2 regions of the Anaerocolumna sp. genome follow, and region 1 is predicted to be linked to the other one. Evidence: a T-box and tRNA genes for the amino acid it is inferred to sense, from the RefSeq annotation. Region 1 holds a T-box; the other holds one or more tRNA genes.
The links. The T-box of region 1 lies ahead of metG (methionine--tRNA ligase). A T-box ahead of a tRNA ligase gene usually reads a tRNA of that ligase, here a tRNA-Met.
Positions count from the first base shown of each region.

Region 2: it has a tRNA-Met gene. The T-box ahead of metG (methionine--tRNA ligase) is inferred to sense a tRNA for this amino acid. The anticodon was not compared.

Region 1 is NZ_DAMAUC010000004.1:57,367-64,091, reverse strand. Features, by position in the region: gene RT261_RS04865 (TatD family hydrolase) at 1-573, opposite strand, end outside; gene metG (methionine--tRNA ligase) at 626-2,620, opposite strand; T-box leader at 2,696-2,945, opposite strand; gene RT261_RS04855 (ABC transporter permease) at 3,213-3,989, opposite strand; gene RT261_RS04850 (ABC transporter permease) at 3,994-4,803, opposite strand; gene RT261_RS04845 (ABC transporter ATP-binding protein) at 4,809-5,846, opposite strand; gene RT261_RS04840 (NAD(P)/FAD-dependent oxidoreductase) at 6,245-6,725, shown strand, end outside.
Region 2 is NZ_DAMAUC010000001.1:40,392-47,116, forward strand. Features, by position in the region: gene RT261_RS00175 (hypothetical protein) at 1-86, shown strand, start outside; gene RT261_RS00180 (O-acetylhomoserine aminocarboxypropyltransferase/cysteine synthase family protein) at 219-1,499, opposite strand; gene RT261_RS00185 (RrF2 family transcriptional regulator) at 1,795-2,232, opposite strand; gene RT261_RS00190 (MATE family efflux transporter) at 2,384-3,790, opposite strand; tRNA gene RT261_RS00195 (tRNA-Val) at 4,051-4,123, shown strand; tRNA gene RT261_RS00200 (tRNA-Met) at 4,148-4,221, shown strand; gene RT261_RS00205 (hypothetical protein) at 4,278-4,541, shown strand; gene ispF (2-C-methyl-D-erythritol 2,4-cyclodiphosphate synthase) at 4,923-5,486, shown strand; gene RT261_RS00215 (GNAT family N-acetyltransferase) at 5,597-6,725, shown strand, end outside.

The DNA.
Region 1 (6,725 bases):
TTCCACTACTTCTTTTAATTTTTTACCATTCTTAAAGGTTACCACACCGCCGATTCCCAAATAAAATCCCATATTCAGATAACTTTTTGCGATGTCTTTTCCATAGGAGAAACAATGTATAATACCTCCCACTTTCTTTAAATCGGAAGCAGTAATCATATCAAGGGTATCTTTTGCTGCCTCCCTGCTATGAATAATAGCAGGAAGGTTTATTTCCTTAGCCAGTTCCATTTGTCTGTCGAACCACATTTTTTGAACTTCCCGGTCCGTGGCATCCCAATAATAATCTAAGCCAATTTCTCCTATTGCAACTACCTTAGGCTCTTTTGTCATTTCCTTTAACCATGCAAAGTTTTCTTCATTTAAATCCTTGGTTTCATCAGGATGCACTCCTACAGAACCATAGACAAAAGGATACTGTCTGGTTAAATCCAAAGTAGTTTTTACGGATTCTAAACTGGCAGATACGTTTACAACAAAGCTGATTCCGCTTTGCTGTAAACTCTTTAGTACATCTTCTCTATCCTGTTCAAATGCTTCATCATCATAATGAGCATGTGTTTCAAATATCATAGTAATCCTCCATGCCTTCAATAGCCTTCGAAATGCAAATCAAGATACTGCTTTAGCAAATCTCAGCTCCTGCAGGCATATCTTTTTCCGGTACCATCATGGACAGATTACCATTTTCGTCTTCTGCACATAACAGCATTCCTTCCGATAAAATTCCTGCTAATTTAGCTGGCTTTAAGTTAACTACCACCATTACTTTCTTTCCAACCATCTCTTCCGGTGAATAATAAGCTTTGATACCGGATACGATTTGTTTAACCTGAGAACCAATTTTAACCTGAGAGCAAAGTAGTTTTTTGGACTTAGGAACAGCTTCACAGGCAATGATTTCACCTACCTGAAATTGTAGTTTTGCAAAGTCATCATAGGTAATTTCTTCTTTACTTGGAATGTCAATAACAGTTCCTTCTTTTGAGTCCACATTATTTGCACCTGCTGCACTATCTGCTGCTTCTCCTGATTGCTTTGCCTTTTCTGCTTTTTTGGCTTCCACTTTTTCTAAAACTTCTTTTACATCCAAACGTGCAAAAAGGATTTCCGGTTTATCAGTCACTTTCGTTCCATTGGCATATAAACCAAATTCTTTTAATTCATCAACGGTTCTTACTCTTGTATTTAACTGAGTTAAAATTTTAGCTGAAGTTTCCGGCATAAAGGATTTTAATAAACTTGCACCAATACAGATACTTTCCACCAGATTATATAATACGGTTGCAAGGCGAGGTTTCGTAGATTCTTCTTTTGCCAATACCCAAGGCATTGTTTCGTCAATATATTTATTACATCGCTTAAATAACGTAAATATTTCAGAAATAGCGTCTGCCACTCTAAGCTGCTCCATTTTAGCCGCTACTTTCCTAGGAGTTTCCAGAACTAAATCCATTAATTCCTTATCTACTTCTTCTCTTACACCTGTATGCTCAACAACACCTCCAAAGTATTTATTGGACATGGAAATAGTTCTGTTAACCAAATTTCCTAATGTGTTAGCAAGTTCGGAATTCATTCTTTCCACCATTAACTCCCATGTTATTACACCATCGTTGTCAAAAGGCATTTCGTGTAATACAAAATAGCGGACTGCATCTACTCCAAAGAAGTCCACCAATTCATCGGCATATAGAACATTTCCTTTGGATTTGCTCATCTTGCCTTCCCCTTGTAATAACCAGGGATGGCCAAATATTTGCTTGGGTAGTGGTAAATCCAGTGCCATTAACATAATTGGCCAGTAAATGGTATGGAAACGCAGAATATCTTTTCCAATTAAATGTAAATCAGCAGGCCAGAATTTATTATATAAGTCGCCGTTATTACCGTCAACATCATATCCAAGTCCGGTAATGTAATTACTTAGAGCATCTATCCACACATACACCACATGTTTGTTGTCAAAATCCACAGGTATACCCCATTTAAAAGAGGTTCTGGATACACAAAGATCCTGTAATCCCGGAAGAAGGAAATTATTCATCATCTCATTCTTTCTGGACTCCGGCTGAATAAATTCAGGATGAGTATTAATGTGTTCAATTAAACGATCTGTATATTTGCTAAGTTTTAAGAAATAGGCTTCCTCTTTTGCAGGCTGCACTTCTCTGCCGCAGTCAGGACATTTTCCGTCTACCAGCTGTGAAGCTGTAAAGAAGGATTCACAAGGAGTACAGTACATTCCTTCATAACAACCTTTATAAATATCACCTTGCTCATATAACTTCTTAAATATCTTCTGTACCTGTTTTTCATGATAGTCATCGGTAGTACGGATAAACTTATCGTAAGAGGTGTTCATTAGATCCCATATGGACTGAATCTGTCCGGATATTTTATCAACGAATTCCTTCGGTGTAACCTTTGCATCTGCTGCTTTATTCTCAATTTTCTGTCCGTGTTCATCCGTACCGGTCTGGAAGAATACTTCATATCCTTGTTGTCTTTTAAATCTTGCTATACTGTCTGCTAACACAGCTTCATAGGTATTACCGATATGAGGCTTTCCGGATGTATATGCAATGGCTGTTGTAATGTAATATGGTTTTTTACTCATTCAAATCTCCTCCTATAAGTGAGTATTTCTTTCTCTAAATAAATCATACATAAAAAAACTCCCGCCTTTAAATAATTTAAAGACGAGAGATTATCCCGTGGTACCACTTTAATTCAGTCTGGTCTCCCAAACCCTCTGTCATTGCTTCCAGCTTACGCCTGTTACAACTAATCACTATAACGGGTGCTCCCGTCCCAGCCTAAAGAATCATTTCTCTCAGTGGGCAGCTCCAAGACCATCTTCCACATATCCTCATGACCCCTTCTCAGCTATGGGGGACTCTCTGTACATAATTCCATGCTTCTCTTCTTTTCCCAGCATTTAAAATATAAAGTTATAAAAAACGACTGGTAGAACAGTATTTATGCTATTCTACCCATTTTTAATATATTTTAGCATAGCACGCGGTTTTTAATTTGTCAACCGTTGGTGTTTTTAGAGTCAGAAAGAAATTAAAACATCTATTTGTTCATTCACTTCAGATTTAATATATTGTTATTATATAACAAATATATCTATAATACTACTTAGGTCCATTAATATAAATAATAAGCTACTTCGCATTTTATCCTTTTACAATTATAATCGATTATCATGACCCTATGGATTTATAATGTCTTATACCCATCTTCCAGAAGCAATAGCAGGGTATTATAAATAAAATCGCAAGAAGTGGCAGAAACATGTACCAGTCCTTTCCGTCCTTATCTAATATATATAATAAAGGGTAATACTGAATCAGTGCATAAGGCACAATAAAAGTAGTAATTTGAAGTATTCTTTTTCCATAAATATTCACCGGATATTTGCCGAATTCCCTGGCACCGTCTATGAATATATTCATAAACTCCAAGCCTTCTATAGTAAAAAAGCAAAATGCTGCATATATAATAAAAATTCCTGTAAATAAAACCGCTCCGCCGATAATCATAAATATTACCGTTATAATTTTATTAAAATTCCAGTCTACCTGGCTGTTGTGAATGCCATATATAAACATGACAATTGCCTGAAGCATCCTTCCCACTCTGGTAAATTCAATTTTGCTTCCAAGGACCTGCAGCATTACATTACTGGGCCTTACCATAATCCGGTCAAAATCACCGTTACTGATGGTAGAGGAGAATGTATCAAAACCTCTTGCAAAGCATTCCGCTAAGGTATATCCCATTAACAGAATTGAAAAACAAAGGAGAATCTCACTAAAAGTAAAGCCTTTGACTCTATAAAATCTTTGAAGCATAAAATAGACTCCTAAAAATACGTTAAAGGAAACTAAAAATTGTCCTATAGCTGTTAATAAAAAGGAGGTCTTATATTGCATTACGCTTTTTAGATGTATTGTAAAATAACGTAAATATAGTTTCATACCTTTACCCTCCCTGAACCACCACTTTTTTAGCAGCTTTTTTTGTCAGCAATTTACCCATAGCCACCAACATCACGAGCCAAAATAGCTGTAAAGCAGCTTTTTTGTATATATCTATACTGGCTATATCACCGCTGTATATACGCAAAGGGACATTTTGCATGGAGGCAAAGGGAAGGAGCTCCACAACCATCCTAATATTATCTGGAAGGAAAGGCAGCGGAACTACCGAACCTGAAAAGAATTCCACTACAGAAATGGCTACCATTCGGACTCCCATAGGGGATATTGTAAAAAACGTACTGATATAGACTAACATGCAGAATGCAACTACCACCAGACAGCCCAAAATCAACGTAATAAGAAACCATATGGCTGAAAGGATATCTTTTGGCAAATGGAGCCGGTAAGGTTCCGGTATAATAATTGCAATTATCAGAATAGGCATACTTCTTAATACTGCTTTGGATAACCGGTTGGCTATGCTTCTTGTAAACCACATATTATACAAATCAATAGGCCTACACAGCTCATATGCAATATTGCCATTCTTAATGGTATCAAATATTTCATTTTCTAAAAACCAGGTCATAAATAAAGCCAATAACGCCTGCTGCAGCCAAATGTAGGAAACGAGTGCGGAAAAGGCCATTGGGAATTCACTGCTGCCTTCTTCATAAAAGGCTTTAAACAGCAATAGCTCAAGCATCCCCCAGGTAAACTGGGTGGCAATACCCGCTAAGGCTGCCGCTCTGTATTGAAGTCCATTTACAAAACGCAAACGAAAGAAAGAGAGATATTTTTTCACACCCATACCTCCTATATTTCATACTCTTTATAAAGTTTAACAACAACTTCATCAATAGAGGCTTCTGATATGGAAATGTCCTTTATATCTACCTGAGCTGATAATTTCCCAATTGCTTCTGAAACCTGTATTTTTTCCGTATCGATATCAATAATACTATGTTTTTTTACTGAATCATATATTCCCGGCTTATAAACCTTCTCCGTTTCTTTCTTAGAAGCAACACCTGTTTCATCCGGTACTAAAACCATACCATTACATAGCTCTAAGTTCGGTCCTTCATATTCCAATATTAATTTTTTGTGTCCTGCAAACCTTTTTTTCATATCCTGAAGACTGCCGTCTAATAGAATTTTTCCTTTTCCAATCAGAATAATCCTTTTGGTCAGTGCCTCAATATCCTGCATATCATGGGTGGTTAAAATAACCGTGGTCTTGTGCCGGTTATTCATATCCAGTATAAAGTTGCGCACCGCAATTTTAGATACTGCATCCAGTCCAATGGTTGGTTCGTCAAGAAATAATATTTTGGGGTCATGTAATAAAGAAGCTGCAATTTCACAGCGCATTCTCTGTCCTAAGGACAGTTGTCTCGTTGGGGTTTTGATGATTTTCTCCAGATTTAAAAGGGTAATTAGTTCCTCTAATTTATCCTTATACTTGAGACTCGGAATCTTATAAATATCCCGAAGTAATTCAAAAGAATCAATTACCGGGACGTCCCACCAGAGCTGAGTACGTTGTCCGAAAACAACACCGATATCCTGTACATGGGCTACCCGATTTTTCCACGGGGTTCTTCCGTTTATCAGGCAGGTTCCGCTGTCAGGTGTAAGAATTCCGCTTAAGATTTTAATTGTACTGCTTTTACCTGCACCGTTAGGTCCTATATATCCGACCATTTCACCATCATTAATAGTAAATGACAGGTCGTCCAGTGCTTTTACGTATTCATACTGTTTGTTGAACAGGGCCTTAAAAGCCTCTGCAAAACCGGCATTACGCCTTGCGACCTGAAAGGTCTTGCTAATGTGTTCCACTTGAATCATTATATTTCCTCCTGGTAGTAATATTTGTGTGAAATACTCCATGCATCAGCGGGCACCTCCATAATGGTGAAATGCCTTATATACACTGGTATCTCTAAATATCTTGCCAAGCGGTCTGATCTTCTTGGATTTTGCCAAAAAAGAACCGTGGTAAGTGAAAATATTTATGTAATTTATTACAAATGCCTATCTATCTTACATCCTATTTTGGTGCTTGTCAAATATAAAATTAGGTTATAGATTTTATAATATTACTTTACTTATCCCAAAAATAATGTTATAATACAGGAAATAATAAATATGGCAAGAGACTAAGAGATGCCACACAAAGTATGCTACTAAGTAGCATGATTTTGTGTGGCTTTTTTACGTTCTTATGACAACGAGGAGGTAACAAGATGTATGATGTTGCAATTATTGGTGCTGGAGTAGCTGGTACCTTTATTGGGAGAGAATTATCTAAGTATCAGTTAAAAATTCTAATAGTAGACCGGGAGAATGATGTAGGAAACGAAACCACAGCAGCAAATAGTGCAATCATACATGCTGGCTATGATGCAAAAGCCAAACTATTAAAAGGCAAATTTAATGCACCAGGTAATGCAATGTATGATGAGATCTGCGAAGATTTAGATGTACCTTTTAAAAGAATTGGTTCCCTGGTAATTGGCTTTAACGAAACAGACCATAAAACCATTCAAGGATTATATGAAAACGGTCTTAAGAATAAGGTTCCTGATATGAAAATATTAAATCATGATGAAGTACTTGAAATGGAGCCCAACTTAAATGATACCGTTTATTCTGCTCTATATGCCCCTACAGCAGGAATTATATCTCCTTGGGAGCTTGCCATCGCATTGGCAGAAAATGCAATAG
Region 2 (6,725 bases), on a different contig from region 1:
ATATGGGTGTGTATTATGTAGCCGTAGACGGAAGCGCAATGTTTCAATTTGATAGTTTAAGTGACGATTTTGTAGAAATTAAATAAATTAAAGGGCTGTTGCAAAATGTATGGATACCGGATACGGATATTTCTTAATCCACAATCTAGTGAAACACTCATTTTGCAGCAGCCCTTTTGTATTATCTAAAATATAAGATTAAAAGCATCTATTTTTATCTAAAAGGCTTGATCTAAATCGTAGATAATATCATCAATATGTTCCGTACCAATAGATAGACGGATAGTATTCGGTTTGATTCCGGAGGCGAGCAATTCTTCCTCTGACATCTGGGAATGTGTAGTACTTGCGGGATGAATGACTAGGGACTTAACATCTGCTACATTGGCTAATAAAGAGAATATCTCAAGCTTATCAATGAATTCTTTTGCTTCCTTTGCACCACCCTTGATTTCAAAAGTGAATATAGAACCTCCGCCATTGGGAAAATACCTGTTATACAATTGGTGATAAGGGTTATCCGGCAGGGAGGGATGATTTACTTTCTCTACTTGAGGATGCTTGCTTAAATATTCTACAACTTTTAGAGTGTTTTCCACATGGCGTTCAACACGTAAAGAAAGAGTCTCTAAGCCTTGTAAGAAAAGGAAGGAATTAAAAGGACTTATAGTAGAACCGGTATCTCTCATTAATGTTACGCGGATTTTTACGATGTAAGCAGCGGCACCTAATGCTTTTGTAAAACTAATACCGTGATAACTTGGATTAGGCTCTGTAAGGGAGGGGAATTTGCCGGAGGCAGTCCAGTCAAATTTACCGGAATCAATAATAACACCACCGATGGAGGTACCATGCCCCCCTATAAACTTTGTGGCAGAATGAACAACTATATCAGCACCGTATTCAATAGGACGGAGTAAATAAGGAGTAGCAAAGGTGTTATCAACAATAAGGGGTATTCCGTTTTTATGGGCGATTTCTGCCACGGCTTCCATGTCAATGATACTTGAATTGGGATTTCCAAGGCTTTCTATAAAGATTGCTTTTGTATTTGGCTGTATGGCTCTTTCGAAACTTCCTTCCACATCTGGATTTACAAATGTAGTAGTAATTCCGAAATCAGTTAAGGTATGGGCAAAAAGATTGTAAGTACCTCCATAGATGGTGTTGGCCGAAACAATATGATCCCCGGTATGCGCAATATTTTGGATTGCATATGTAATAGCAGCTGCACCGGAGGAAGTAGCAAGAGCAGCAATCCCTCCTTCTAATGCGGCAATTCGCTGCTCAAATACATCCGAAGTAGGATTCATAAGGCGAGTATAGATATTACCGCCTTCTGCCAAGCCAAAGCGGCCTTCCGCCTGAGCTGAATTTGCAAAAACATAGGAGGAAGTCTGATAAATAGGTACGCAACGGGCATCTGTTGCAGGATCCGGCTTTTCCTGTCCGGCATGAAGCTGAAGTGTTTCGAATTTAAGATTTCTTTTTTCTGCCATAGATAATACTCCTTTCAAAATTAAATATATGTACTGAATTCATATATTAATACTATGAATTAAATAAATTATAGGAAGTATAATCTATAAATAATAAAAAGTCAATCATGAATATCAAGTTTATGCAAAATAGAAGCTACAAAATAAAGTCAGAAATAAAACAAAACACCATTAGATTGATCATAAACAATCTAATGGTGTTAAAATGTCTCACAATATGAATATTTCATAAGAGGGAGTACTGCAAATGGATATAGACTTCGTATCTTTCCATATTAACTGTGGCAGACGTCCGTTATATTACATAATCATTACCTAACAAACTATTATGATGATCTACCAGATCGGAAAGGGTAATATTATCTATTACCTGATCAATTGCATCATTCAGCTTTTCCCAAACCATAAGTGTAGCACATTGATTGGCACGGGTACATTGATTTGGCGAATCATCTAAACAACTGACGGGAGTAAGATTACCTTCGATTAATCGAAGAATCATTCCAACAGTATATTCTTCCGGTGCCATAGCTAATCGGTAACCGCCCTGAGCACCCCGGGTACTTTTAACATAACCTGCCTTACTAAGCTGGGTAATAATCTGCTCTAAATATTTATCGGATATTTCTTGTCTTGCTGCAATACTCTTAATAGTAATATATTCACCTGTATTATTAACCGCTAAATCTAACATTAAACGCAGTGCATAACGTCCCTTTGTTGATATTTTCATAAGAGCCTCCTTATATATTACATTGTCAGCGGAGGATTTTATCCGCCGGTAATATTTCTAATCAATATAATACCATAGGGAATAGTATGATTTCAAGTGTTTTAGAAATAACAACAATATTTAGGATAATATTTACTGTATTTAAACATTTTTATAGAGAAATCTTTGTCCAATTTCCTCTGGAGAAGCGAATGAAATTAGCAGTAAATCGAAATGCCTGATCTATAAATAATGCGATCCAGGCGCCCTGTAATCCTAAGCCCGCAGGAAAAGCTAAAATCCACGTAAGGGTTGGACGAATAATAGCAATGCTGACTAAAGAAACCAGTGCTACAAAAACAGTATCTCCGGCACCTCTTAGGCAGCCTGAAAATATAACCTGTGAAGTTTGGAAATGGGTAGTAAAAGCAATGATAATTAATATAGTAGAACCAAGTGCAAGAACTTCCGGAGTATTACTGTATAAGGAAACCAATGAGTATCTTCCCAATATAAAGATTCCAAACAGTATGGAAGAAACAATAAAAGCTAAACGTTGACCGGTTTTTCCATAAACGATTGATAAATCCGGTCGGTTGGCACCTAAATTCTGTCCTACCAATGAGGAAGCAGCAATTGCAAAACCATCACCGAAACAAAAGGATAGATTCAGGATATTCATACAGATAAGATGAGTAGCATATGGTGTTTTGCCAAGCCTTGCAACAATAACCGAATAGGCCATGAATCCAATTCTCATAAATACCTGTTCCACAAAGGCACTGCCACTTACCCGGATAATAGGGTTCATAATGGAATTGGTAATTCTCCAGCTGGCTTTATACCGAAGACTTAAAAAAGCCTCTTTATTAAAGAGAGTAAATATAGAGATAAGACAGGCAGCAATGGTACCCAGCAAAGTAGCAATAGCAGCGCCTTTCACTCCCAGTCTTGGAAATCCGAATTTACCATTGATCAGCAGATAATTAAAAATAATATTAATTACATTTGCAACAATATTGGTTCTCATGGAAATTTGTGTTTTACCGCTGCCTCTTTGGGCTGCATTAATGGTGAGATTTAAGGCGGTAAAGAATATGCTTACCATAATAACCCTATAATAATCCAGTGCATCGGACATATAAGAAGCTTCTGCACCGGCAAATTCCAGTATAGGTTTTGCATATAGGTATCCTAATAACGACATAATAATAGATATACAAGAACTTAATATAATACCAATTCGCAGAGTACGATTGGCACCCTCTTTGTCTTCTTGACCTTTTCTGCGGGCAACAATCGCTGTTATTCCTACATTCAATGAAAAAACCATGGATAACAAAATGAATTTTGGCTGATTGGTAATGCCGACTGCAGCAATAGCTCCATCTCCCAGGCCGCCAACCATGATAGTGTCTATAGAACTTATTAAGGCTACCAGTAAAGCTTCTAAAGCAGATGGCCATGCAACTTGAATAAAGTTTTTATAAATAGTTTTACTTTGCGGTATAGAACCAACAATTTGCTCCGGTTTTAACATACTTTTTACTGAAAATATGCTAGTCATTTGTTTTGTCATTTTCAAAACCTTCATCCTTACGTAATAGTAATGTATTTTAAGAAAAGCCCTGTTAACTGGCACTACCGCTAGTATTAGGGCACATAGACTAGTATATCATGTATAAATATTATTTCAATGTCTTTTCAATAGGTTTTTAGATTCATATTTTTATAAAGAATAAAGAGAATAAAGAATATGCGAAAAAAATAAGAAAAAGGCTTGACAAAAATAAGCTTCATAAATATAATGATTAAGTACCTGTTAAGTGCAGTGTGTATGGGATCTTAGCTCAGCTGGGAGAGCATCTGCCTTACAAGCAGAGGGTCACAGGTTCGAGCCCTGTAGGTCCCATTGATTCAAAATATAATTATATACGGCGAAGTAGCTCAGTTGGCTAGAGCATGCGGTTCATACCCGCAGTGTCGGCGGTTCAAATCCGTCCTTCGCTACTTTACAAGATTGTCTTTAGACAGTCTTTTTTTTATGAAATGATGAAATTCTGTTATTGGTACAATCAACTAAGAACCTGAAAGATGATTTACGTGGGATTCTTGGACAAATTAAAGATTTAACCGATAATTTGAAGGAAAGAGCATTAAGCTTAACAAAACTCTCAACAGACTCTTCCATAAGAACGGAAGAAGTAGCCGATGCTATGGAAAGCTTAGCAGAACAATCTAACATGGCAAAAGAGGTATCTGACTTGTCAACAGATTTAAATGATATATCCGAAAATATAAACAAAGCAGTTAATAGATTTCATATGTAATACAAAAAGGGGTTGTCACGCCAATGAGCGGACAACCCCTTTGACAACCTGGACATAAACTAACGGTAGGTATCCTTGATTATTTGCATATTCTTTTTATAGGTGGATTCTTTACAAGTACACCTGGTTTTGTAAAATATTGGTTGATGATAAATTTTACTATCATATAGGAGTCATTATGTTATATAATAGAAAAGAAATCATGTTAAAGAAACTCGAAAGAAAACGAATGCAGTAGCTATTACTATGATTTTTATTTAAAGCAATAGGTGAATATAAAACGAATCGTTTGAAAATATATAAAGAAAGGATGCCGCAATAAGCTTCTACTGCTTATTTTGGCAGTGTTACATCTGTAAACAGATTAACATGGGCATAAATATGAGAATTGGACAGGGGTATGATGTACACCGTTTAGTTGAAGGCCGTCCCTTAATAGTGGGTGGCGTTACTATTCCATATGAAAAAGGATTATTAGGACATTCGGATGCGGATGTTCTGTTACATGCAATTATGGACAGTTTATTAGGAGCAGCAGCGCTGGGAGATATAGGAAGACATTTTCCAGATTCAGAGGAAGAATATAAAGGGATCTCCAGCATGGAACTGTTAAAAAGAGTTGGTAAATTAATTGAAGATCACTTTTATTTTATAGAAAATATTGATGCTACTATTGTAGCGCAGAAGCCAAAAATGGCACCCTATATACGGGATATGGTATCTAATATAGCTAATGCATTAGGAATTAAGGAAAATCAGGTTAATGTAAAGGCTACCACAGAAGAGGGGCTTGGATTTACTGGTGAAGGAACGGGAATTTCTGCAAAATCAGTGTGTTTACTAATGTCGGTAGAGAATTTCAGTTATTATGATTCCGAAGAGGAAACTGGTGCCTCAAGAAACTGCAGCTCCTGTTCAGGTTGTACGGGGTGTTTTAAAAAATAAGTATTCAATCATTGTGATACCGGGAGTATTTACAGATGCTTAGACTCATAATAATAGAATAAAAATTATTACTGACTTGTATACCATACGGAGAAAGGATTGACATACCAATGAATATTACTTTGTATGATAATATAAACGAGATATATGGAGAAGAAAAACGTGCCAGAGAAGAAATCTACGGTCTTTGGCAGGAGTGTTTTGGGGATTCAAAGGAATATATGGACTTCTATTTTAATTGGAAAGTAAAAGACAATCGTATTTTAACCATTTATAAAGAGGAAGCCCTTTGTTCTATGCTGCATTTAAATCCGTACTTACTTTCTGTAAGAGGAAAGGAGGTTCCGGCTAACTATATAGTTGGTGTTGCTACCAAAAGAGAAGAGCGCAGACAGGGACTTATGAAAATACTTTTGGAAAAAGCACTTCACCAGATGTATCTGGAGAAAATGCCATTTACGTATCTAATGCCTGCAGCAGAGGCGATATATACACCCTATGATTTTCGTGTGGTATATGAACAGGAACCTTGGAATGAAATTATGAAAGCCATGATTCAGGATTTAAGAGAGAAGACTGAAACAAGCAATGTGAACAAAGATATAACTGTGAGGCCCTTAAATCCGAAAGATATAGACAGTATGAAGGGATTGTCTGACTTTTGCAATGATCAACTTTCAAAAGACTGTGACATATATGTGCATCGAACCCCTTATTATTATGAAAGATTGATTCATGAAATGAAAAGCGGGTATGGTGAAGTTTTAGTTTGTTATAGGCAGGAACAAATCCTGGGCTATCTTTCTTATATGGCAGAAGATGCAATCTATATTACAGAAATGATAACAAATAATAAGGATAAAGAAGCAGTTTTAGAGTCATTTGCAGCGTATTTAAAAAAGAATGTCCGAAAAGGAATGCATGAGGATAAGGAACTTAAGACCACTGCCATTATGGCAAGAATCGTAGATTTTAAAACCTTTGTTAAAAACATTTCAGCAACTGAAGAAATACAGATTGTTATGGAAGTATCGGATGCTATTTTAGAAGAGAATAACGGTATCTATCAATTAAAGTTTACAAAAGAAGGATGTCATATTACAGAAACCGAAGAAGAACCGGAAATCAGGCTAAATATAGCAGAAGCGGCAGAATTATTTTTTGGTCGATTACAATGGGATGAATTCATAAATACAGGCAGCAGTACACGAGCTGCTGTTCATAATAAGGCAATTCTTG